DNA from 3 places in the Comamonas sp. GW821-FHT11H03 genome. Region 3 is predicted to be linked to each of the others. Evidence: riboswitches for the same ligand, from Rfam matches in the RefSeq annotation. Region 3 holds a riboswitch; each other region holds the start of a gene.
The links. A riboswitch is a leader RNA that binds a small molecule or an ion and turns the genes downstream of it on or off. The one in region 3 is predicted to bind glycine.
Positions count from the first base shown of each region.

Region 1: another riboswitch for glycine. It lies ahead of AC1RTQ_RS07030 (D-amino acid dehydrogenase); the one in region 3 lies ahead of AC1RTQ_RS14985 (trimeric intracellular cation channel family protein).
Region 2: another riboswitch for glycine. It lies ahead of gcvT (glycine cleavage system aminomethyltransferase GcvT); the one in region 3 lies ahead of AC1RTQ_RS14985 (trimeric intracellular cation channel family protein).

Region 1 is NZ_JBXARF010000002.1:565,098-572,709, forward strand. It holds gene nhaA (Na+/H+ antiporter NhaA) at 1-419, opposite strand, end outside; gene AC1RTQ_RS07025 (DMT family transporter) at 771-1,703, shown strand; gene AC1RTQ_RS07030 (D-amino acid dehydrogenase) at 1,864-3,132, opposite strand; glycine riboswitch at 3,304-3,403, opposite strand; gene AC1RTQ_RS07035 (amino acid permease) at 3,947-5,467, shown strand; gene dinB (DNA polymerase IV) at 5,661-6,878, shown strand; gene AC1RTQ_RS07045 (methyl-accepting chemotaxis protein) at 7,016-7,612, shown strand, end outside.
Region 2 is NZ_JBXARF010000003.1:384,321-391,932, reverse strand. It holds gene gcvP (aminomethyl-transferring glycine dehydrogenase) at 31-2,934, opposite strand; gene AC1RTQ_RS10080 (MolR family transcriptional regulator) at 3,025-3,576, opposite strand; gene gcvH (glycine cleavage system protein GcvH) at 3,624-3,998, opposite strand; gene gcvT (glycine cleavage system aminomethyltransferase GcvT) at 4,123-5,259, opposite strand; glycine riboswitch at 5,324-5,449, opposite strand; glycine riboswitch at 5,469-5,579, opposite strand; gene AC1RTQ_RS10065 (energy transducer TonB) at 5,668-6,243, opposite strand; gene AC1RTQ_RS10060 (MBL fold metallo-hydrolase) at 6,257-7,339, opposite strand; gene AC1RTQ_RS10055 (hypothetical protein) at 7,490-7,612, shown strand, end outside.
Region 3 is NZ_JBXARF010000006.1:144,940-152,551, forward strand. It holds gene AC1RTQ_RS14965 (efflux RND transporter periplasmic adaptor subunit) at 1-595, shown strand, start outside; gene AC1RTQ_RS14970 (efflux RND transporter permease subunit) at 595-3,693, shown strand; gene AC1RTQ_RS14975 (TolC family protein) at 3,759-5,003, shown strand; gene AC1RTQ_RS14980 (cytochrome b) at 5,122-5,646, shown strand; glycine riboswitch at 5,898-5,990, shown strand; glycine riboswitch at 6,004-6,123, shown strand; gene AC1RTQ_RS14985 (trimeric intracellular cation channel family protein) at 6,176-6,841, shown strand; gene mnmC (bifunctional tRNA (5-methylaminomethyl-2-thiouridine)(34)-methyltransferase MnmC2/FAD-dependent 5-carboxymethylaminomethyl-2-thiouridine(34) oxidoreductase MnmC1) at 6,983-7,612, shown strand, end outside.

The DNA.
Region 1 (7,612 bases), on a different contig from region 3:
AGCGCGGGCACGGCCACGCCGCCGATGGCTGCGATCAGCGGCAGGCTGGCCTGGCGCAGGCTGGCCAGCGCGCCGTTGTGCAGCTCGCGCCGGATCTCCATGCCCACGACCAGAAAGAACACCGTCATCAGAACGTCGTTGACGATGAAATGCAGATCGGTGCTGAAGCTCCATGGGCCAAGCGTCAGCGCGACGGGCGCATGCCACAGTGCAAAGTAGCTTGGAGCTGCAGCGGAGTTGGCCCAGATCAGGGCTGCCGCAGCGGCCAGCATGAGCACCATGCCGGCGAAGGACTCGATATGCAGCAGGTGCGAGATTTGTGCCTGCACGCGCTCGGTCGCGGATTGCAGCGCGGGGACACGGGGCGAATTTTGGGATGCAAAAGGCGCAGGGGCCTGCACAAGTGTTTGTGGGTCCATGAGTTGGTAGGTGTCTGAAGTCGTGCGCTGAAGGCGTTCTGCACCCGAGGCAATGCCTGCTGGTGCCGTCTGCATTCCTGGACGACTGACGCGCTGGCGGCCCGACCTGCGCATGAACATTCACCTGCCATCGCCACCTCGTGCGGCGGGCACCCGGCTGAAATTGTAGCTAAAGACGCAGCAATGGCCTGGATATGGGGTTTATTTGCCGGGAAAAAGACGTCGCCATCAGCACGGAAGCCGTTCGTGCTTCACGTCGCCTTGGCTTGAGCGGGCGGACTGCACGAATCGCGTCAGCACTGCCCGGCAGCCGGCGCTATGCTGGCGCGTTCACAAAAAAGAAAGCGTCTCATGCCGGGCATAGGAATGGAATATCTGTGGGTGGGAGTGGTGCTGTTTGCGGCGGCGGCGCAGACGGTGCGCAACACGGCCCAGCGCTCGCTGACGACGCAGGTCGGCACCCTGCCGGCCACGCTGGTGCGCTTTCTCTATGGCCTGCCGTTTGCCGCCGTCTATCTGTTGGCGCTGTATGGTCTGGGCGATCCGTCCCAGGTGCTGCCGAAGTTCAGCGTCGCGTATCTGGGCTGGATTGCGCTTGGTGCGCTCTTTCAGGTCGCAGCCACGGTCGCCTTGCTCATGGCCATGAAGGAGCGCAACTTTGCCGTGGCGGTCACGCTGTCCAAGACCGAGGTGCTGCAGGTGGCCCTGTTTGCCGCCATGTTCCTGCATGAGCTGCCGACCCGGCTGGCGCTGCTGGCCATGGTGCTTGCCACGGTGGGCGTGCTGATGCTGTCGCTGCCGCCGCGCGGGCAGCTGTTCACGCTCTCGGCCTGGACCAGCAAATCCTCGGTCTACGGGCTGATCTGCGGCGCCTGTTTTGCGCTGGCCACGGTGGGCTTTCGCGGCGGCGCGGTCGAGATCGCAACACTGGGCGTGAGCTCGCCCTGGTTGTCGGGGGCCTGGGGCGTGCTGATTGCGCAGACCATGCAGTCCGTCGTCATGAGCGCCTGGATCGCCAGAACCCATGAACAGGGCTTGCGCCCCATCTTCAAGGCCTGGCGCATCTCGCTGCTGGCCGGCAGCATGGGCGCTGCGGCCTCGCTGGCCTGGTTCACCGCCTATGCCATGCAGGGGGCTGCCGCCGTGCGCACCCTGGGCATGGTGGAGGTGGTGTTCAGCTATATCGTCTCTCGCAAGGTGTTCAGCGAGAAGCTGTCGCTGACGGAAAAGCTGGGCATGGCGCTGATGATGCTGGGCCTGGTGCTGATCTGTCTGCAGCTCTGATTTCAAGAGCTGCTTGCGCTTTTCAGTGTTCATTTTCAAGGTGAAAAGTCCTTGAAATTAAACGTGGAATAGCAAAATAAGCTCCTGAAAAAATAGCTTTCTGCAGCGAGAATGCGCGATGCCGTGCCTGGCTTGTTGCTACAGTTCCTTGAAGCCGCTATCAGGCGCTGGCGGTGGTCAGCGTGGCCGGCTGTGACCGCCTGCTGGCGCTGCCCATGGACTGCAGCACGACATCGCCGACCATGTCGGCGGTGACGGCCGACAAGGTCCAGCCCAGATGGCCGTGGCCGGTGTTGTAGAACACGCAGGGCTTGTTGCCAGAGCCCACGCGCGGCAGCATGTCCGGCATCATGGGACGCAGACCGGCCCAGGGCACGACGCTGCGTGTGCTGACGCCCGGGAAGCATTGCTGCACCCATTCGATGAGCGGTCGGATGCGGTCGGCGCGGATGTCCTTGTTGTAGCCGTTGAATTCGGCCGTGCCGGCCACGCGGAAGCGATCGTCACCCAGGCGGCTGGTGACCAGCTTGGTCTCGTCGTCCAGCAGGCTCACCAAGGGGGCAGCGGCTCGGCTGGCTTCATCCGTCAGATTGACCGTGATGGAATAGCCCTTGACCGGGTAGATGTTGACGCTGTCGCCGAGCTGAGCGGCCAGCGCGCGGCTGGCCGTGCCCGCGCAGACCACCATGGCGTCGAAGGTCGAGGTTTCGGTTTCCAGACCCTGGCGCACGGTTACGCTGGCCTGCTTGCCATTGCTGTCCACCGCCACGATCTCCTGACCGTAGCGGCATTGCACGCCCAGTCGCTCGCAGGCGGCGGCAAGGCCGCTGGTGAACTTGTGGATGTCGCCGGTGGAGTCGCTCTCGGTGAAGTAGCCGCCATAGAAGGTTCCGGACAGGGTCGGCTCGATGGAGCGCATCTCCTGCGGTGTCACGGCGCGGCGCTCCAGCCCGCCTTTGGCCAGCAACTGGGACACCTTGCCCGCATGTTCAAAGCCTGCTCGGTCGCGGTAGATATGCAAGATGCCTTTTTGCTTCAGATCGAAGTCAATGCCTTCGCTGGCCGCCCAGCCAAACAGGTGTTCGCGTGCCGCAATCGCCAGTCTGGCGGTCTCCACGGTGTTTTTCTCGTAATGGGGGATGGCAGCGAGAAACTGGCAGAACCAGGAAATCTTGTGCCAGCTGGGCTTGGGGTTGAGCAGTAGCGGAGCATCGCTCTTGAGCATCCATTTGAGGCCCTTGACGATGGTGGACCAGTGGGTCCAGACCTCGGCGTTGGAGGCCGAGAGCTGGCCGCCATTGGCGAACGAGGTTTCCATGGCGGCATAGCGCTGCTTCTCGAACAGGGTGACGGAAAATCCGCGGCGTGCGAGGGCGTAGGCGGTGGTCACGCCCGTGATGCCACCGCCGATGACGGCGATTGTCTTCATGATTCAGATTCCAGATGCGTCAAGGGTGGAGCCCGTGCGCAACATGCGCAGCGGACGCCCCCTCTGTTCTGGACCTGAGAGATTCACGAGGCAGGGCCTTGCGGCGCTGCTCGCTTGCTCCTTCGGTATGCCCGGCGGACGATGACGTCCGGACATTCTTCAGAGTGTCTGAAAGCGATGCCGATCCTTTGGCCTGAGAGTTTCCGGGGCGGTTGCTCCTTCGGCGCTGCATGCGCCAAGTTTGCGCTGCAGTCTCTCTCGGCATCACCGGGCTGAGAGCCTGTGGGCAAATGTAGGAAGAATGGCGGCGTCTGGATATACGGGTTTACTCGACTTCTGCGCCAGGGGGCAGCCATGGCCGATCATGCCGCTTCTGTAATATTTGATAGCAATTACCGCATGTGCCCTGTAGAACTCAATGTTGTTTGACCATGAAAGTGAATATATTCATGCGCAACATGCTTTCAAATTCATAGCTATAAGCTCTGTCAAGAGTGCCTGAGCAGCCCCAGAGTCAGCCCCTGCATTGGCACAGCGGCTCATGGACGTTGGTGGATTTGGGCAAAATATCGTCTTTGCCTGTCAATGGGCCCGGCGATATCACCGCTTTGCCATTGAAGCACCCGACCGGGGTGGCTGCCGATTCAGAATGCAACTGGCCTATCCGCCATGGCGTTCTGCTGTCATGGCTTCGTTCCTTTGTCCTTGTTGACCGCGACCGTCATGGTCGCCTTTTTGCGTTGCCAGTCGCAGCGCCTGCGGGATGGTTGGGTGTTTTGTCCGGATGGGCGCAAACCATTACAACAAGACATTTATGTCCCAACCCAACTCAAGCCAGCAGCTCGCGCCGACTGGCGATGGTGACGATAAGCAGCCCCGCTTGCACCGGGTGCTCAAGCAGCGCCACCTGAGCATGATCGCCATTGGCGGCGCCATCGGCACGGGCCTGTTTGTGGCCTCCGGCTCGGCCATCGCCCAGATCGGCCCCGGCGGTGCCGTGCTCACCTATCTGCTCATCGGCATCATGGTCTACTACATCATGACCAGCCTGGGCGAGCTGGCTGCCTTCATGCCTGTGGCCGGTTCCTTCTCTACCTATGCCTCGCGCTATGTAGATCGCGGCTTCGGCTTTGCGCTGGGCTGGAACTTCTGGTTCAGCTGGGCCGTGGTGGTGGCGGTGGATCTGGTGGCCTCGCAGCTGGTCATGGCCTACTGGTTTCCGAATGTGCCGGGCATCCTCTGGAGCGGCCTGTTCCTGCTACTGATGGTGGGGCTGAACGCGTTTTCCGCGCGCGGCTTTGCCGAGGCCGAGTACTGGTTCGCGCTGATCAAGGTGCTGGCCGTGGTGGCCTTTCTGATCACCGGCGTGCTGATTCTGTTCGGCATCATCAGCAACGGCCATGCGCCCGGTTTCGAGAACTGGACCACGGGCGATGCGCCTTTCGTCGGCAGTTTCGCGACCTTTGTGGGCGTGGCCATGATCGTGGCCTATTCCTTCCAGGGCACGGAGCTGGTGGGCGTTGCGGCGGGCGAATCCGAGAATCCGCGCGAGAACGTGCCGCGTGCGATTCGCCAAGTGTTCTGGCGCATTCTGCTGTTCTATGTGCTGGCCATCATCGTCATCGGCTTTCTGATTCCCTACACCGATCCGCAGCTGCTGCGCACCGATGTGGCCGATATCGCCGTGAGCCCGTTCACGCTGGTGTTCCAGCACGCGGGCCTGCTGTCGGCGGCCACGGTGATGAATGCGGTGATCCTGACCTCGGTGCTGTCGGCCGGCAACTCGGGCATGTATGCGGCCACGCGCATGCTCTACAACATGGCCACCGAGGGCAATGCGCCGCGCATCTTCTCCCGGCTGACCCAGAACGGCGTGCCGCTGGTGGCCTTGATCGGCAGCACGCTGGTGGCCAGCCTGTGCCTGTTCTCCTCGCTCTACAGCCCGCAGGCCGTCTATATCTGGCTGCTGAATCTGGCCGGCATGACGGAGTTCATCGTCTGGCTGGGCATTGCCGTCAGCCACTACCGCTTCCGTCGCGGCTATGTCATGCATGGTCATGATGTGGGCCTGCTGCCCTACAAGGCCGGCGCCTTCCCCTTCGGACCCATCTTTGCCTTTGTGCTGTGTCTGGTGGTGACGCTGGGCCAGAACTACCAGGCCTTCCTGGAAGATCGCATCGATTGGGGCAGCGTGGTCTCGACCTATCTGGGCATTCCGCTGTTCCTGCTGTTCTGGCTGGGTTACTGGCTGGTCAAGCGCAAGACCTGGATCAGCTATGCCGATATGCGTTTTGACGAGCTCGAAGACATCAAGCAGGGCAAGGTGTCGTCCTGAGGCGGTTTGAGCCTTCCCCTTCTTCGTGCGGGAAGGGGTAGCGGCAGGGGCGGGAGCTGCTTGCTGTTTCCCGGTGCCCGTGTGCCTGTTTGACGCATGGCTGCCGTCTCTTGCCAGCGCAGGCAAAATCGGCACTGTGAGCGATCTTCCCACCAGCCCCGAGCCCAGGCCCAGGCGCATAGCGCATCTGGACATGGATGCGTTCTACGCCTCCGTGGAGCTGTTGCGCTACCCGCAGCTCAAGGGGCTGCCGGTGGTGATCGGCGGCGGGCGGCGCAGCTTTGACGAGCAGCTGCTGGCGCGGCATGCGGGGCGGGCGCTGTCCGAGATCCCGGTGGCGGACTTTCCGCTGCTGCGCGATTACACGGGGCGCGGCGTGATCACCACGGCCACTTATGCGGCCCGGCAGTTCGGCGTGGGCTCGGCCATGGGCATGATGAAGGCCGCCAGGCTGTGCCCGCAGGCGATTCTTCTGCCCGTGGACTTTGCCGAGTACCGGCGCTTTTCGCGGGCCTTCAAAGAGATCATCGTGTCGATTGCGCCGCTCATGGAGAACCGTGGCGTGGACGAGGTCTACATCGACTTCACCGACGTGCCCGGCGGCCAGCGCGAAGGCGGACGCGTGCTGGCCCGGCTGATCCAGAAATCCATCTTCGACGCCACGGGCCTGACCTGCTCGGTCGGTGTGGCTCCCAACAAGCTGCTGGCCAAGATGGCCAGCGAGTTCAACAAGCCCAACGGCATCTCCATCGTCCAGCCCGAAGATCTGCAAAGCCGGATCTGGCCGCTGGCTTGCCGCAAGGTCAACGGCATAGGGCCCAAGGCCGATGCCAAGCTCAAGAGCCTGGGCATAGAAACCATTGGCGACCTGGCCGCGCAAAGCCTGCCACAGCTGCTGCACTGGTTTGGCAAAAGCTATGGCCACTGGCTGCACGAGTCGGCCTGGGGGCGGGACGAGCGCGCCGTGGTGACCGAGAGCGAGCCGGTGTCCATGAGCCGCGAGACCACCTTCGAGCGCGATCTGCATGCCGTGCGCGACAAGGCCGAGCTGGGGGCCATCTTCACGGACCTGTGCGAGCGGCTGGCCGAGGATCTGCGGCGCAAGGGCTATATGGGACGTACGGTGGGCATCAAGCTGCGCTATGACGATTTCAGGATCGCCACGCGGGACCAGACCCTGAACCTGCCGATACAGGATGCGGCTGCCATCCGCCTGGCTGCAGGCCAATGCCTCAAGCGCGTGCCACTGGGCAAGCGCATCAGGCTGCTGGGGGTCAAGGTTTCGGGCCTGATCGCCGAGCAGCTCTGGCAGGCCAGCGCTCACGATCCGGTGGCAAGAGAGCTACTGCTGAGGCCTTATGGTTTGACCTCCGTCAAGCATTTGGATCCCTATACCGCATCTCTGTTCTGAGCCTGGGGGATCGGGAATCATCACTGTGCGATGATTCAAGTGTGAATTTGTGTATCTGGTTAACCAGCTGACTACGGGATGCCTGATCGCTCACTCTCGAACAAAAACTACATAGGCCTATTGGAGGAGTGCAAAGCATGCGCCTGAACCTGCCGGTATCTCAACAAAACTACGACTTTCCGGGTGACGAGCTGTTGGTCTCCAGCACCAACACCAAGGGCGAGATCTCTCACTGCAATCCGGCCTTCGTGCGCGTCAGCGGCTATGCCTACGAAGAGCTGATCGGCCAGCCGCACAATCTGATTCGCCATCCCGACATGCCGGCCGCTGCCTTCAAGGACATGTGGCGCACCATTGCTCATGGCTATCCCTGGACGGCACTGGTCAAGAACCGCCGCAAGAACGGCGATCACTACTGGGTGCGGGCCAATGTCACGCCCATCATGGAAGGCGGCAAGCCAAGCGGCTATCTGTCGGTGCGTACCAAGCCTTCGGCCAGGGAGGTGGCCGAAGCCGAAGCGCTGTACGCGCGCATGCGCGACGAGGAAAAGCAGGCACAGGCCAGCTTCCGCCTGCGCGCAGGCTCGGTGCGCCGTCTGGGCCTGATGGGCTGGTGGGATGGTCGCAAGGATGTGGGCCTGGTGGCGCGCATGGCCTGGTTGCTGGCCATCGTGGCATTGATCGCCATGCTGCCCGATATGCTGGGCTGGCAGGGTGCAGCCGCCTGGGGCTGG
Region 2 (7,612 bases), on a different contig from region 3:
CGCACTGGCTTGGGGTGGAGGCTTTGGCGATCAGCCTTCGTAGGCGTCCATGGGCACGCAGCTGCAAAACAGATTGCGGTCACCATAGACGTTATCCACGCGGCCCACGGGACTCCAATACTTGGCGCGGCGCAGGGCCGGCACGGGATAGGCGGCGGTTTCGCGGCTGTAACCATGTTGCCAGTCGGCGGCCAGCAAGGACTCCGCCGTATGGGGGGCGTTCTTGAGCGGGTTGTCATCCCGGGGCAGTCTGCCGGCCTCCACTTCGGCAATCTCGGCGCGGATGGCGATCATGGCTTCGATGAAGCGGTCCAGCTCGTACAGGCTTTCACTCTCGGTCGGCTCCACCATCAGCGTGTTGGGCACCGGAAAGGACAGTGTGGGTGCATGGAAGCCGTAGTCGATCAGGCGCTTGGCCACGTCCTCGGCCATCACGCCGCAGCTTTCCTTGAAGTGGCGCAGGTCCACAATGCATTCATGGGCCACGTGACCATACTCGCCCGCGTACAGCGTGGGGAAGTGGTCCTTGAGGCGCGCGCTGATGTAGTTGGCGCTGAGGATGGCGGTTTCGGTCGCCAATTTCAGGCCCGGCTCGCCCATCATGCGGATATACATCCAGCTGATCGGCAAAACGGCGGCATTGCCCAGAGGCGCTGCGCTGACAGCGCCCACCTGGCGGATGTCGCCTGCGGTGGCATGCCCTGGCAGAAAGGGCACCAGATCTTCGACCACGCACACGGGACCGACGCCGGGGCCGCCGCCGCCGTGAGGAATGCAGAAGGTCTTGTGCAAGTTCAGATGGCTGACATCGCCGCCGAACTCGCCGGGCGCGGCAAGACCTACCAGGGCGTTCATATTGGCGCCGTCCACATAGACGCGGCCGCCGTGGCTGTGCACCAGCTGGCACAGCTCCTTCACCTGGGTCTCGAACACGCCGTGCGTGCTGGGGTAGGTGATCATGATGCAGGCCAGATTGGCGCTGTGCTTCTCGCAGGCCAGCTTCAGATCCGCCATGTCCACGTTGCCGTTGTCATCGCATCGGGTGACCACGACCTGCAGGCCCACCATTTGCGCGCTGGCCGGGTTGGTGCCGTGGGCGCTGCTGGGAATCAGGCAGATATTGCGGTGCGCCTCGCCGCGTGATTGATGGAAGGCCTTGATGGCCAGCAGACCTGCGTACTCACCCTGGCTGCCTGCATTGGGCTGCAGGCTGATGCCCGCGTAGCCCGTGGCCTGACACAGCCAGGCGCGCAGTTGCTGGTCCAGCTCGGCATAGCCTTGCAGCTGGCTGGCGGGAGCAAACGGGTGAATATCGGCGAACTCTGGCCAGGTGATGGGAATCATCTCGCTGGTGGCATTGAGCTTCATGGTGCAACTGCCCAGCGGGATCATGCTGCGGTCCAGGGCCAGGTCCTTGTCGCTGAGGCTGCGTATATAGCGCAGCATGGCGGTTTCGGAGTGATGGGTGTTGAAGACCGGGTGGCTCAGATAGGCCGTGCTGCGCTGCAGGGATTCGGGGATCAGCGAGGTCGGGCCTTCGTCCATGGCCTCGATGGTGGGCAGAGCCTGACCCTCCTGGGCAAAGATGCTCCAGAGCAGCTCGACATCGGCCCGGGTCGTGGTTTCGTCCAGGCTGATGCACAGATATTCATCCCATGCCTTGCGCAGATTGACACCTCGGGACACGGCACGAGCCGCCAGGGCATCGGTCGCATCCCGGGTATGCAGGCACAGTGTGTCGAAGGCTGTGTCGTGGTGATGGGCGCTGAAGCCCAGCCGGGCCAGGCCACGGCTCAGGATGGCCGTCAGGCGCGCTACCCGCTGGGCAATGCGCTTCAGTCCCTGGGGGCCGTGGTAGACGGCATACATGCTGGCGATCACGGCCGGCAGGACCTGGGCCGTGCAGATATTGGACGTCGCCTTTTCGCGGCGGATATGCTGTTCGCGCGTCTGCAGAGCGAGGCGGTAGGCGGGCTTGCCATGCGCATCGACGCTGACACCCACCAGGCGCCCGGGCAGGCTGCGCTTGTATTCGTCGCGGCAGGCCATGAAGGCCGCGTGCGGGCCGCCTGCGCCCATGGGCATGCCAAAGCGCTGGCTGTTGCCCACGACAATATCGGCATCCCATTCGCCGGGCGGCGTCAGCAGGGTCAGGGCCAGCAGGTCGGTGGCCACGATGGCGGCCGCCTGCTTGGCGTGAATGGCTTGCACATCGGCCTTCCAGTCCACGATCCAGCCGCTGGAGGCCGGGTACTGGATGACGGCTGCAAACAGGTCGCCCGCCAGCGCAGCTTCCCACTCCTGCTGGCTGTTGGCGATTACCACTTCGATGCCGATCGGCCGGGCGCGTGTCTCGATGACTTCAATCGTTTGCGGGTGCAGATCGCCGGCCAGCACGATGCGATGGCTGCTGGATTTGACAGAGCGTCTGGCCAGCGTCATGGCCTCGGCGGCTGCCGTGGCCTCGTCCAGCATGGAGGCATTGGCAATCGGCATGCCGGTCAGGTCGGTCACCATGGTCTGGAAGTTGACCAGTGCCTCCATGCGCCCTTGTGAGATCTCGGCCTGATAGGGGGTGTAGGCCGTGTACCAGGCGGGGTTTTCGAGGATGTTGCGCAGGATGACGCCCGGCGTGTGCGTGCCGTAGTAGCCCTGGCCGATAAAGCTCTTCAGCACCTGGTTCTTGCTGGCGATGGCCTTGAGTTCGGCCAGCGCAGCGGCTTCGGTAATCGGCGGCGGAAGATCCATGGGCCTGGCGCGGGCGATGGAGTCGGGCATCACATCGCGAATCAAGGCGTCCAGCGAGGGCTTGCCGATGGCAGCCAGCATTTTTTGCTGCTCATCGGCGTCCGGGCCTATATGACGGGGGATGAATTCTTGGCTGTTTTCCAGCGCTTCCAGCGAAGCGACGGGGGCGGGAGGCGACATCAGCATGGGAGGGACCTATTCTCAAATACTGTGACTGACGGTTGGCATGCCAGGCATGCGTGAATGCCGTATGCCTGAAGGCATGCAGCCGGTGCTTCAAGCAGCGCTGGCTTGTTCCAGCGCGGTGTTCATCAGGGCCAGGCGTTCGCTTTCCTGGTCGGCATATTCCCAATCGGGATATTTGCTGCGTGCCACGGTGTTCAGCCATTGCTGGCAGGCCAGGGCAAGCAGGGCCTGCTGGTGCAGATCGGCATCGATGCCGCCTGTGATCTTGAGCTGACCAAAGGCGGTGGCCACATGGGCGCGACAGACCGAGCGCAGATAGCTCTGGTTCATGTCGTCGCTGGCCAGCCATTGGGCCTTGGCCGCTTCGTCATGAGCCAGCATGTCCTGGGGCACGGGCAGATCCCAGTCGCTCAGTTGCTGACGCAAAAAGCGCAGGGTCTTGGCGTGCTTGCCGTCCGTCTGCTCCTGATACCACTCTTCAAGTGCGGCCAGTGTGTCGCTGCCGTCATCGTTGCCGAAGGGGCTGAAGTCGTCACCGCAGTCGTAATAGAAGTCCTGGGCCGCGATGCGCGCAAAGGCCGGGTGGCTGGTCTCGCGGGCGAGACCGACGTCCGGATCATCGAAATACAGAATGGTGCTCATGGCTGCATGCAAAAACGGCCTTCGCAATGCGAGGGCCGTTGATATGCTTAGTGGTCCTTGGCGAAATCGTTGTAGGCGGTCTCTTCCATCAGAGCCTCGAGCTCGCCCACATTGCTCATCTTGACCTTGAAGAACCAGCCTGCGGCCAGCGGGTCGCTGTTGGCCAGCGACGGGTCATCGCGCAGGGCTTCGTTGACTTCGACGATCTCGCCGGTCACGGGCATGTAGACATCGGCAGCAGCCTTGACGGATTCGACCACGCCAGCCACATCGCCGGCCTTGAAGGAGGATCCCACGGCAGGCAGGTCCACAAACACCACATCGCCCAGCGCATCCTGTGCGTGTACGGTGATGCCGACGATGGCGGCATTGGTGTCAGCGGCGTTGATCCACTCGTGTTCTTTGGAATACTTGATGCTCATGGAAAGCTCCAGATGGGGGATTCAGGGGAATCGGGTGTTGTTTGAGAAAGGTCCAGCTCGCACTTTAGCGGTGTTCTGGCCGCTGTTTGGCAAACTGGCCCGTCTCATGCACGGCTGTAGAGACCTAGCCGCGGTAGTAGCGGGTGGGAACGAAGGGCGTGGCGACCACCTTCATGGGGACGGGCTTGCCGCGCACCATGGCGAAGAATTCCGTACCGATGGCGGCATAGTCGGGCTCGACATAGGCCAGCGCCACAGGCTGGTTGAGCGTGGGGCTGAGCAGGCCGCTGGTGATGTGGCCGATATGCTGTCCGTCCATGTTTTCCAGCACGGCGGGCTCGCGCACGGGAATGCGCTCCAGCGCGATCAAGCCCACGCGCTTGCGGCGCAGCGATTGCGGGTTCTGCAATTGCTCCAGCACGATGGCCGCGCCGGGAAAACCGCCCTCGCGCTCGCCGCCGGTGCGGCGCACCTTCTGCATGGCCCAGTTCAGCGCGGCTTCCACCGGGGTGGTGCTGGTGTCTATGTCGTTGCCGTACAGGCAAAGTCCGGCTTCAAGGCGCAGCGAGTTGCGCGCGCCCAGGCCGATGGGGGCCACCTCGGGCTGTGCCAGCAGAGCTTGGGCAAAGGCTTCGGCTGCTTCGCCGGGCAGGGAGATTTCAAAACCGTCCTCGCCCGTATAGCCGCTGCGCGTGATGTAGAGCGCATGGCCCTGCCAGTCGAAGTGATTGCCGGTCATGAAGACCAGTTGCGCAACACCGGGAATCAGGCGCGAGAGTGCCGCAGCGGCTTGCGGGCCTTGCAGGGCCAGCAGGGCGCGGTCGGGCAGTGGGACGACCTCGCAGCGGCTGCCGATGCTGCTCTGGATATGAACGATATCGGCCTCTTTGCAGGCACCGTTGACGATGAGGAACAGATCATCGCCGCGATTGACGAACATCAGGTCGTCGAGAATTCCGCCTTGTTCATTGAGCAGCAGCCCGTAGCGCTGCTTGTGCAGGCCCAGGTCCATGACATCGACGGGCATCAGCGATTCGAGGGCGGCAGCGGCATCGGGGCCGCGCAACAGCAACTGGCCCATGTGCGAGACATCGAACAGGCCGGCGGCCCTGCGCGTGTGCAGATGCTCGGCCATCAGGCCTTGAGGGTATTGCACGGGCATTGAGTAGCCGGCAAACGGCACCATGCGGGCGCCCAGTTGCTGGTGCAGGGCAAGCAGCGGCGTGGAACGCAGATCGGAAGAGGTGGCGGCAGCAGTCACAGGCAAGCGCTCCGGTGGTCAAAACCCAATGAGTGGCCATGCATGACTGGGCCATGCTTGGCGGGCTTGCCCTGCTGTCCGCTTTACCTGAGAGATTCACCGCCTTTGCTTTCGCGGGCGGTTTGCTCCTTCGGTGGATGTCGGCGCACATACGAAATGACGGCCTGCATCTCTCTCCAGCAAGGGACGCTGCAGGTTTGCACACCTTGCAGCGCTTGTCAGTCCTTTTGCCTGAGCGTTTTGACACCGGGTAGGGGGTCTGCGCCTTCGGCGGTGCGAGGCAGCTTCAAGCTGCAGGCACTCTCTCCTGACGTTGGCAATTCTAGCGGTGGGCAGGGTGCCTGCACCACCGCAATGAGTGGATTTTGGGGTTTTCGAGCACAGATCGTCGTCACTGAGCTTGCGCTCTCACTGCGGGTCCGTGTTCATGGTGGGCGTGCGAGGGGCGTCGACCGCTTGGCGCGGAAACACCAGTTGGTAGGGCTGCTCGAAGCAGGCTGTCACGGGCTGGCCCTGGCGCATGCCGGGCTTGAACTTCCAGCGTTCGAGCGAGCGCATGATGGACTTCACGATGCGGGGATCGGTATCGGCGGGCTGATAGGCCACACGGCCGAGTTGACCCTGAGCCGTGACCTCCAGGCGAAAGACCACCGTGGTTTCCAGCCCGTTTGGAAACCAGTGGGCGCTGATGAAAGGCGTGGTGTGGCGGCGTGGCCGGGGTTGCTGATCGAGCTGGGCGGGGGGCGTGCAATCTGCATGGATCCAGGCAGGCCACTCCGTGCTCTGTGGACGCTTTGGAGATGCCGCCGGGGCAGGTGTCAGCTCTGGCTTTGGGGAAACCGTCTGCGGTGTGTCGGCGCTCGCAAGCGGCTTGGGCTGGCTGTCATCAGGAAGGCTGGAGCAGGCACCGAGCAGCAAGCTGAGCAAAGAAGCGGCGACAAGGTGTGGGGTGCGCGTAGAGTCCATGACCGCATTGTCGGCCATGTCGGCAGCGCGTTCAGGGTTGCACCGGGCGCAGGTCCAGCTCCTTGTTGTCGGCCTCGGCGCAGGCGCGCCACCAGGCCGAGCCCGCATGCGGAGCGCCCAGGTCCAGGCGCTCGCCCATCATGGGCGTGGCGACCTCGATACCGTGCTGTCTGCCCAGTTTCAGAATCTGCTCGAACGGGTCCCACCAGGCATGCATGGCGAGGTTGAAAGTGCCGTTGTGTATGGGCAGCAGCCATTGGCCGCCGAGATCCCGGTGGGCCTGCACGGTCTGGGCCGGATGCATATGGACATAGGGCCAGTGGGCGTCGTAGGCGCCGGTCTCCATCAATGTGACATCGAAGGGGCCGAAGCGCCTGCCGATTTCGGCAAAACCGTCGAAGTAGCCGCCATCGCCGCTGAAGAAGACGCGCAGCGGCCTGTCGGCCTGGAGCTCTTCTATGGTCCAGGAAGCCCATAGGGTGCGGTTGCCGTCGCGCAGGCTGCGTCCCGAGAAATGCTGGGCGGGCGTGGCCGTGAAGCGCAGGCCGTCGACCTCGCTGCCCTGCCACCAGTCGTGCTGCACGATCTTGTCGGCCGGCACGCCCCAGGCTGCCAGTCTGTCACCCACTCCCAGGGGGCACAGGAAAACTCCCACCTTGGGCGCGAGCACGCGAATGGTGGCGCGGTCCAGGTGGTCGTAGTGGTCATGCGACAGCAGCACGCCGCGCAAGGCTGGCAACTCGTTCAGGGTAATCGGCGGGGCATGAAAGCGCTTGGGGCCGGCAAACGATAGCGGCGAGGCACGCTCGGAAAATACGGGGTCCGTCAGCCACCAGCCGCCGCGCAACTTCATCAGCAAGGTCGAATGGCCCAGGCGATACAGGCTGCGCTCGGGCGCGAGGCTCAGCTCGGCCGTGCTCAGCGGCAGCACGGGCAGCGCCTTGCCCGGCTCGGAATCGGCCGGCTTGTTGAAGAAGAACTTCCATAGCGTCCCTGCATCGGGCTTGGGGCCGTCGGCCGGACGTGGATGCGTGTTGCGAAAGCGCCCGCCCGTGTATTGAGGCGAGTCCTCGTAGTCGGCGATGGGGGTGTTGAGGCTTGGTTTGCGAAACAAGATCGGACGCCTTAGTAAGACAATTGCCGCAGTTTGGGACGGTTTGCCGCGCTGCAAGAGCCGGCTTGCGAGAGGCCGTATCGCCGGGGCGGCCATTGCCCTGATCCGATGGGGCGAATGCGACACTCGCTGCCTGAGGAGCAAATGCACATGAATCCCATGGTTCACAATCTGGAGAGCATGCTGGCGGCCGGCAAGGACGGTGCGCTGCTGCGCTATACCCTGGGCAAGGCCTATGCCGACGATGAGCAGATGGCCGTGGCGCGCGAGCAT
Region 3 (7,612 bases):
TTCCAGTGGTGTCAAGCTGGCTGGGAATGAGGCGCAGTTGCTGACAACACGAGCAGGCATTGTGACTGAAGTCATGGTCCAACCAGGCGCACGTGTCGATGCATCGGCACCCTTGGTGAGAGTGGCTGATCCCAAGGCGTTGGAACTTGATTTGCTACTGGGTCGAGAGGTTCCACTGCCCGCTGTAGGTGACAGTGTGCAGGTCATCACTCGCGGCGCCGCAGGCCGTGTCGAGGGTATTGCACCAGTTGGCGACGGTAGCGCAGGGATGCGTGTGCGTGTTGCACTAATCAAGAACGGGGATCTGCGCTTGGGAGAAAGTGTTACAGCCATCTTGACGTTGAAAGATTCAGACACCGAGAAGGCGCAGTCGAAAGCAGGAAACCGTCTGCGCATCCCCGCCTCAGCACTGGTGTACTGGCAAGGCCAGACCGGTGTGTTCATTCGCGCGGCCAAGGGCGTGCGCTTCGCCCCCTTGTCGGTGGAAACCAGAGACGAAGCTACAGCCGTGGTGCGCGGAGTGCTCCCAGCAAATGCGGAGGTTGCGATTGCAGGTATCGCTGCGCTCAAGAACCTGCTGTCCGGAGGTCAGTGATGCTGGCTAGGCTGATCGATTTTTCGCTGCGTCAGCGCGCTCTAGTGCTACTCGCAGCCCTGGCACTGGCACTGGCGGGCGCCTGGGCCTATGTGCATCTGCCCATAGATGCGTTCCCCGACATCTCACCAACCCAGGTCAAAGTGATCCTGAAGGTGCCGGGCATGACGCCTGAAGAGGTGGAGCAGCGCGTCTCCACGCCCGTCGAGCAGGAGCTACTGGGTCTGCCGCACAAGACCATCGTGCGCTCGGTTTCCAAGTACGGCATCAGCGACGTGACTGTGGATTTTGCCGAGGGTACGGACGTCTACTGGGCTCGCCAGCAGGTCTCCGAAAGGCTGGCCGGCATACAGCGCGACCTGCCTGCTACCGCAGAAGGAGGGCTGGCCCCCATCACCACGCCGTTGGGCGAGATGTTCATGTTTACGGTTGATGGCGACACCTACTCTCTGGCCGAACGCCGACGTGTGCTGGACTGGGTGATACGGCCGGCCTTGCGCACTGTCGCCGGCGTTGCCGACGTGAGTGCCTTGGGCGGCGTGGTACGGGGCTACGAGGTGATTCCCGACCCTGCGAGGCTGCGTGCGCGTGGCGTGACCTTGGACCAGTTGCGTCAGGCACTCGAAGCCAACAATCGCAACGATGGAGCAGGCCGACTGGACCGAGGTGAGGAGCATTGGGTGGTGCGCGTGGAAGGTGGCGTGCGCGGGCTCGACGATTTGCGGGCCGTCGTGATCGTTCCGGCCAGAAACGGACAGGTTGCAGCCACGGTAGGTGATGTGGCGACGGTACGCCTGGGCGAGGCCACTCGCAATGGCGCTGTGAGTCGCGACGGACATGGGGAAGCCGTCCAAGGACTGGTTCTGGGACTGCGCGGCGTGGATGCTCGCAGTCTGGTCGATGCAGTGCAGGCCAGACTGGACGAACTGGAACCGCGCCTGCCCAAAGGGATGAGCATCCAGGTGTTCTATAACCGAGGCGAACTAGTTTCGCGTGCTGCCGGCACTGTGGTGCGCGCATTGGTCGAAGCCAGCGTGCTCGTAGTCGTCATCCTTTATCTGTTCCTTGGCGGCGTGCGCGCTGCATTGGTAGTGGCGGCCACACTCCCTCTGTCCATGCTGGTCACATTCCTACTCATGCGCTACGTGGGCCTGACGGCCAATCTGATGAGCCTGGGGGGTCTGGCCATCGCTTTGGGCATGTTGGTGGATGCCTCGGTGGTGGTGGTGGAGAACATCGAGACAGCACTGGCTCACAGTCAAGAAGATGCGTCTTCGGCAGGGTCCGTGGACCGTTTCGGCCTGATCCGGGATGCCGTATCGGCAGTGTCTGCCCCCATGCTGGCAGGCGTTTCCATCATCGCCATTGTGTTCCTGCCGCTGCTGACGCTGCAAGGCCTGGAAGGCAAGCTGTTCGCTCCAGTCGCCCTGACCATCGTTCTGGCCCTTGGCGCGTCTGTACTCATCGCATTTACTGTTGTTCCAGCACTGGCTTCACTACTGTTGCGCTCGCATGCCAGTGATGCGCCCTGGCTGATGCGAAAACTGGCGGGCAGCTTTGCCTGGATGCAGGCCTGGAGTCTCGCGCACCGACGCGCAGTATTCGGCATCGCCGTGGCAACACTCGCTGGTGCGGCGGCCCTGTATCTGTCCGTCGGCAAGACCTTTATGCCGACCATGGACGAAGGCGATCTTATCGTTCAGTTGCAGAAGGCTCCGTCGATATCGTTACCCGCTTCTTTGGATATGGACCAGCGCGTGCAGCAAGCGCTGCTTAAAGAAGTTCCAGAAATCCGCTCCATCGTAGCCCGCACGGGCTCAGACGACCTAGGGCTGGATCCAATGGGCCTCAACGAGACCGACACCTTTCTTGTGCTCAAGCCACGTGCTCAATGGCGTGGCAGCAAGGAAGATATTGCAGATGCCATCCGCCGCGTGATGGAAGGCTTTCCGGGCCTGATCTACGGCTTTACGCAACCCATCGAGATGCGCGTGTCCGAGATGCTGACGGGCTCGCGAGGCGACGTGGCCATCAAAATCTTCGGCTCCGACTTAGCCAAGATCGATGCTGCAGCCCAGGCGATTGCTGCACGCATGCGCACCGTCTCCGGTGCCGCCGAAGTCATTGCACCCAGCAACAGCGGAGTGCAATACCTGCAAGTCGTTCTCAATCGTGCTGCACTTGGTCAATCCGGCTTTTCTGGTGATGCCTTGCAGGCCCAGTTACGCGCATTGATTGAGGGCGATCGTATAGGCATCGTGCCCGAAGGCATGGTACGTACGCCGCTACTGCTTCGTGGTGGAACGGCGCTGCGGCACTCACCCGAAGGCCTGGCAAGCCTTCTTGTGACCGCCCCCGACGGGACCACCTGGCCACTCACTTCGCTAGCGACACTTTCCCCTCAGGACGGACCGGTACGTATCGACCATGAGGACGGAGCACGCTTCGCCGTGGTTCAGGTCAATGTCGAAGGACGCGATCTCGCAAGCTTCGTCAACGAGGCCCAGGCATCTGTGACTGCCGACCCCGCCCTCAAGGATCTGCGCATTGTCTGGGGGGGCCAGTTCGAAAACCAGCAGCGCGCGGCCGCCCGCCTTGCGTTGGTCGTGCCTGTGGCGCTCTCGGCGATCTTCGTGTTGCTGGTTCTCACCTTCCGCTCAATGCGACAGGCCTTGCTGGTCATTGCCAACATTCCGTTCGCACTAGTGGGAGGCATGGCCGCATTGCGCATCAGTGGCGAATACCTGTCGGTGCCCGCCTCTGTGGGCTTTATTGCACTGCTGGGCATTGCCGTGCTCAACGGCGTGGTGCTGGTTTCGCACTTCAACGCACTGCTGGCGTCAGGGATGGAGCTGACCCAGGCTGTACGCCAAGGCGTGCGCGACCGCCTCAGGCCTGTGCTTATGACGGCCTGCATCACGGCCCTGGGCATGGTGCCGCTGCTGCTGGCTACTGGCCCTGGCTCGGAAATTCAGCGTCCGTTGGCCGTCGTCGTGGCAGGGGGATTGATTAGTTCCACGGCTCTGACCTCGCTGTTGTTGCCACTGCTGTTTGAGCGCTTTGGCGTAGCACGCAGTGCTAAGGGAGTACAAAAATGAAAGCTGCAAACGCTTTTTGCAATAGCGCCCTGGGTAACTCCAAATCGTATTTTCTGAGTTTGCCGATGAAAAATCGTCTGCTTCATGCCTGCGTCGCAGTGCTACTTTTTACGAGTGCAGCCCAGGCTCAGAGCTACCTGCCTTCGGAGGCGGCAGTGCGCATGGCAGTAGAACAGTCGCCTACCGTGCAAGCGGCCGACGCAGCACGAAGGGGCGCTCAGGCTCGAGCCGACGGTCTGCGCGTTGGCACTCATGAAACGGTAGTCAGAGCTAGTGGTCAGCGCCGTTGGACCCATGATGGCTCCGGTCAGCGCTTTACTGAAGGCCAGATCGCGATAGAGCGACCACTGCGACTTTGGGGAAAGGCCGCAGTTGATGCAGAGCTAGCCGAGGCAACTAGAGCCACAGGCCGTTTGGCAGCGCAAGACGCCCGGCACGAAACGGCACGTCAGTTGCTGGCTTTATGGTTCGCGGCTCTACGCGCTGGTCAGGCCCGCCAGGCGGCGCAGGGCAATGCCGATGCCGCTGCGGAATTGGCCCACATCACCGAGCGTCGCCTGCGTGTTGGCGACGCGGCCAGACTTGAAGCCGAGTTGGCCGCCGCCGAGCAGGCCCGCATGCAAGCAGCACTGGCAGGGGCGGAGGCTGCACAGACCTCGGCAAGGGCCGATCTCTGTGCGCGGTTTCCCGATCTGTGTCCCATGGCCGGCACTTCCACTGATGCGGCCACCTTGCCCACACCCCCGAGCGGATCAGAGACTCAGCTGCGTTTGCGCTACATAGAGCACAGCCATGAGTATCTACTGGCACAGTCCGAGGAGGCCTTGGCGCTGCACCAGGCCCACCGCACGGATCTCGAGCGCCGCCCCGATCCCACAGTCGGAGTGTTTGCGACTAGCGAGCGTGGTGGCTCCGAACGTATTGCAGGCATCAGCATCAGTTTGCCAATAGGTTCGGTACATCGACAATCGCAGGCAGCGGCTGCGCTGGCTGATGCCGACGCGGCACTGTCACGCCGTTTGGCGGTGGAGAGGCGACTGCGCGCCGAGTTCGATGTGCTCTGGAGTCAGTTGAAAGGAAAGCGTGCGGCAGCCACGGCACAGGCTCAAACAGTGACGCTTCAGCGCAGTGCGACCGACAGAGCAATGCGAGCCTATCGTGCCGGTGAATCTGGATTAGCCGATCTGCTGGCGGCACGCCGGGTGCTCGCTGAGGCAGTGCTGGCTGAGCGCATGTCACACATCGACACGCTGGAAAGCGACAGTCGTCTGCGGCTGGACTTGCATGAGATGTGGGATTTTGATGATTAATGCAGCCTGGATCTACCCTCGACGTTTTCTGCCCTGCAATCTGAATCAAACCAATTCGACGCAACGTGATGAATGACGGATATCACCACGTTCTTCGCCGAAAGATAAGGAATCAACAATGACCCGTTCAGACTCATATCCTCGCTCGCTGGTGCTGTTGCACTGGCTGGTTTTCGTCGCAGCAGCGCTCGCAGTCGCTGCCATCGAGCTCAAGGGCTTTTTCCCAAAGGGGTCAGCTGATCGTGCGCAGATGACTCTATGGCATGAGAGCTTTGGCCTCGCCGTATTGCTGCTCATGACAATCCGCCTTGTGGTGCGCGCCAGCGTCCAAGTGCCGCCGCTGCCCCCAGGTCCTCGTTGGATGGAGATTTCTGCTCACGCTATGCACTGGTTGCTGTACCTGTTGATGCTGGGTATGCCGGTGCTGGGCGTATTGGCCTTGGCTTGGTCTGGTAAGCCCATTGCTTTTTTCGGGGCCTCTTGGACATTGCCGTTGACTGTCGATGTGCCACTGGGCCGCAGCATCAAGGAGATTCACGAGGCAGGAGCGAACTTGGTATTCGCTGCCGTGGGTCTTCATGCAGCCGCCGCTCTATGGCACCAGTTCATAGTTAAGGATGACCTTCTGCTGCGTATGCGTTGAGCTTTGACTACGTCAATATTCGATGGGGGCCAACGCCTCGCATAGTAGTGACAGGCAGGCTCCTATCGCCATTGCGGCCAAGCCCAGGCTGATACTTGTCCCATACTTAGAGCCGCTTGTATGTATACAGGTGTCGGGGTAAGGGAGCAGAGCCGCTAGGGGCGGCCTTTGGCGCCCTGAGTCGGCAGCCGCAGAACCACACCCACACAGGTATTAACCCGAATAAAGTCGCTAAAACTGGCTAAAATCGCGCCCATCCCGCGGGAGAGCGGAGCCTTTCAAGGGTTCCCGCCGAAGGCGCAAACTCCCATAATCGCTCAGGCAACAAGTACCGCAGGTGGGTCTGACAGGACCCGGATATCGCCAACTGGAGAGCAGCCCGCAACCACAAGTCTGCAGGGCTCACCGAAGGGGCAAGCATGCGCACCACGAAGGTGTTCGTGCGCAACTCTCAGGTAAAAGGACAGCGGGAGAGGCAAGCCGGACACTCCCGCCGATGTGAGTGGCTGGTCTATTTTCAAGTGCCTTCATGCTTCCTTCCGTCTCTTTGCTGGACTCGTTCCAGGCCTCCAACTTCACCGTCATGCTGGTCATCTATCTGGTGGCCATTACCGCCGAAGCCATGTCCGGCGCACTCGCCGCAGGCCGGCGCAATATGGATATCTTTGGCGTCGTCGTCATCGCTTTCGTCACCGCCCTGGGCGGCGGCACCATCCGCGACATGGTGCTGGGCCACTACCCCATCGGCTGGACCCAGCACCCTGAATATGTGTATCTGGTCATCAGCTTCGGTCTGCTGACCACCGTGATTGCACGCCATATGCACCGACTCAAGCAGGTGTTTTTGCTGCTGGATGCCATGGGGCTGATCGCCTTTTCGCTGATCGGCTGCAATACCGCGCTGGAGCTGGGCTACCCCACCATCGTCATCATCATGGCCGGCATGATTACCGGCATCAGCGGCGGCATCTTGCGTGATGTGCTCTGCAACCAGGTTCCCGTGGTGTTCCGCCGCGAGCTGTATGCCAGCGTGTCGCTGTGCGTATGCCTGATGTTCCTGGGCCTGCGCTACCTGGATGTCAGCCCCAATATCAGCACCATCGTGTGTTTTGCCGGCGGTCTGGCCTTCCGTCTGGCCGCCATTCGTTTTAAATGGCGCCTGCCGGTTTTTTCGTACCAGCAGCGCTGGGAGTGATCGAGACGCCCCTGTGGCGCTGCGCGCCTTCCCCCTCTCTTGCTACGCAGGAGGGGGACGCAGCCATCGCTGCGGGGCGGCCCTTGCTTGGCTGCTCTGAACTAGACTGCGCCATGCATTACCCATGTAGTTTCACTTTCCATGTCTGAACCGATCACATGGATGCCGGATGGCACCCCCTATAGCTCCAGATTCGGCGATCGCTATCACAGCGAGTTCGGCGGCCTCGACCAGGCTCGCCAGGTTTTTCTCGGTGGCTGCGATCTTCCAGCTGCCTGGGCCGATGCAGCGCAGTGGCGCATTCTGGAAACCGGCTTTGGCTTCGGCCTGAATTTCCTGGTCACCTGGGCGGCATGGAAAGCCGACCACAAACGTCCGCGCATTCTGCATTTTGTCTCGGTGGAGGCCTACCCTGTCTCGCGCGAGGATCTGCTCGCGTTTTTGCCAGCCGATGAGGAGCTGCGACCGCTTGGCGAACAACTGGCCGAGCAATGGTGGGGACTGCTGCCCGGCGTGCATCGCCTGTCGTTTGACGACGGCCAGGTGCTGCTGACGCTCCATATAGGCGATGCCAGGACCATGCTGCGCAAGCAGCAGATGACGGCGGACAGCGTGTATCTGGATGGCTTCTCTCCCCAGCTCAACCCCGAGATGTGGGATGAAGATGCCATGAAGAACATTGCCCGCCATTGCCGCCGCGGCACGCAGCTTGCCACCTGGTGCGTGGCCGGCCATGTGCGCCAGGCGCTCAAGGCGCAGGGTTTCGAAGTC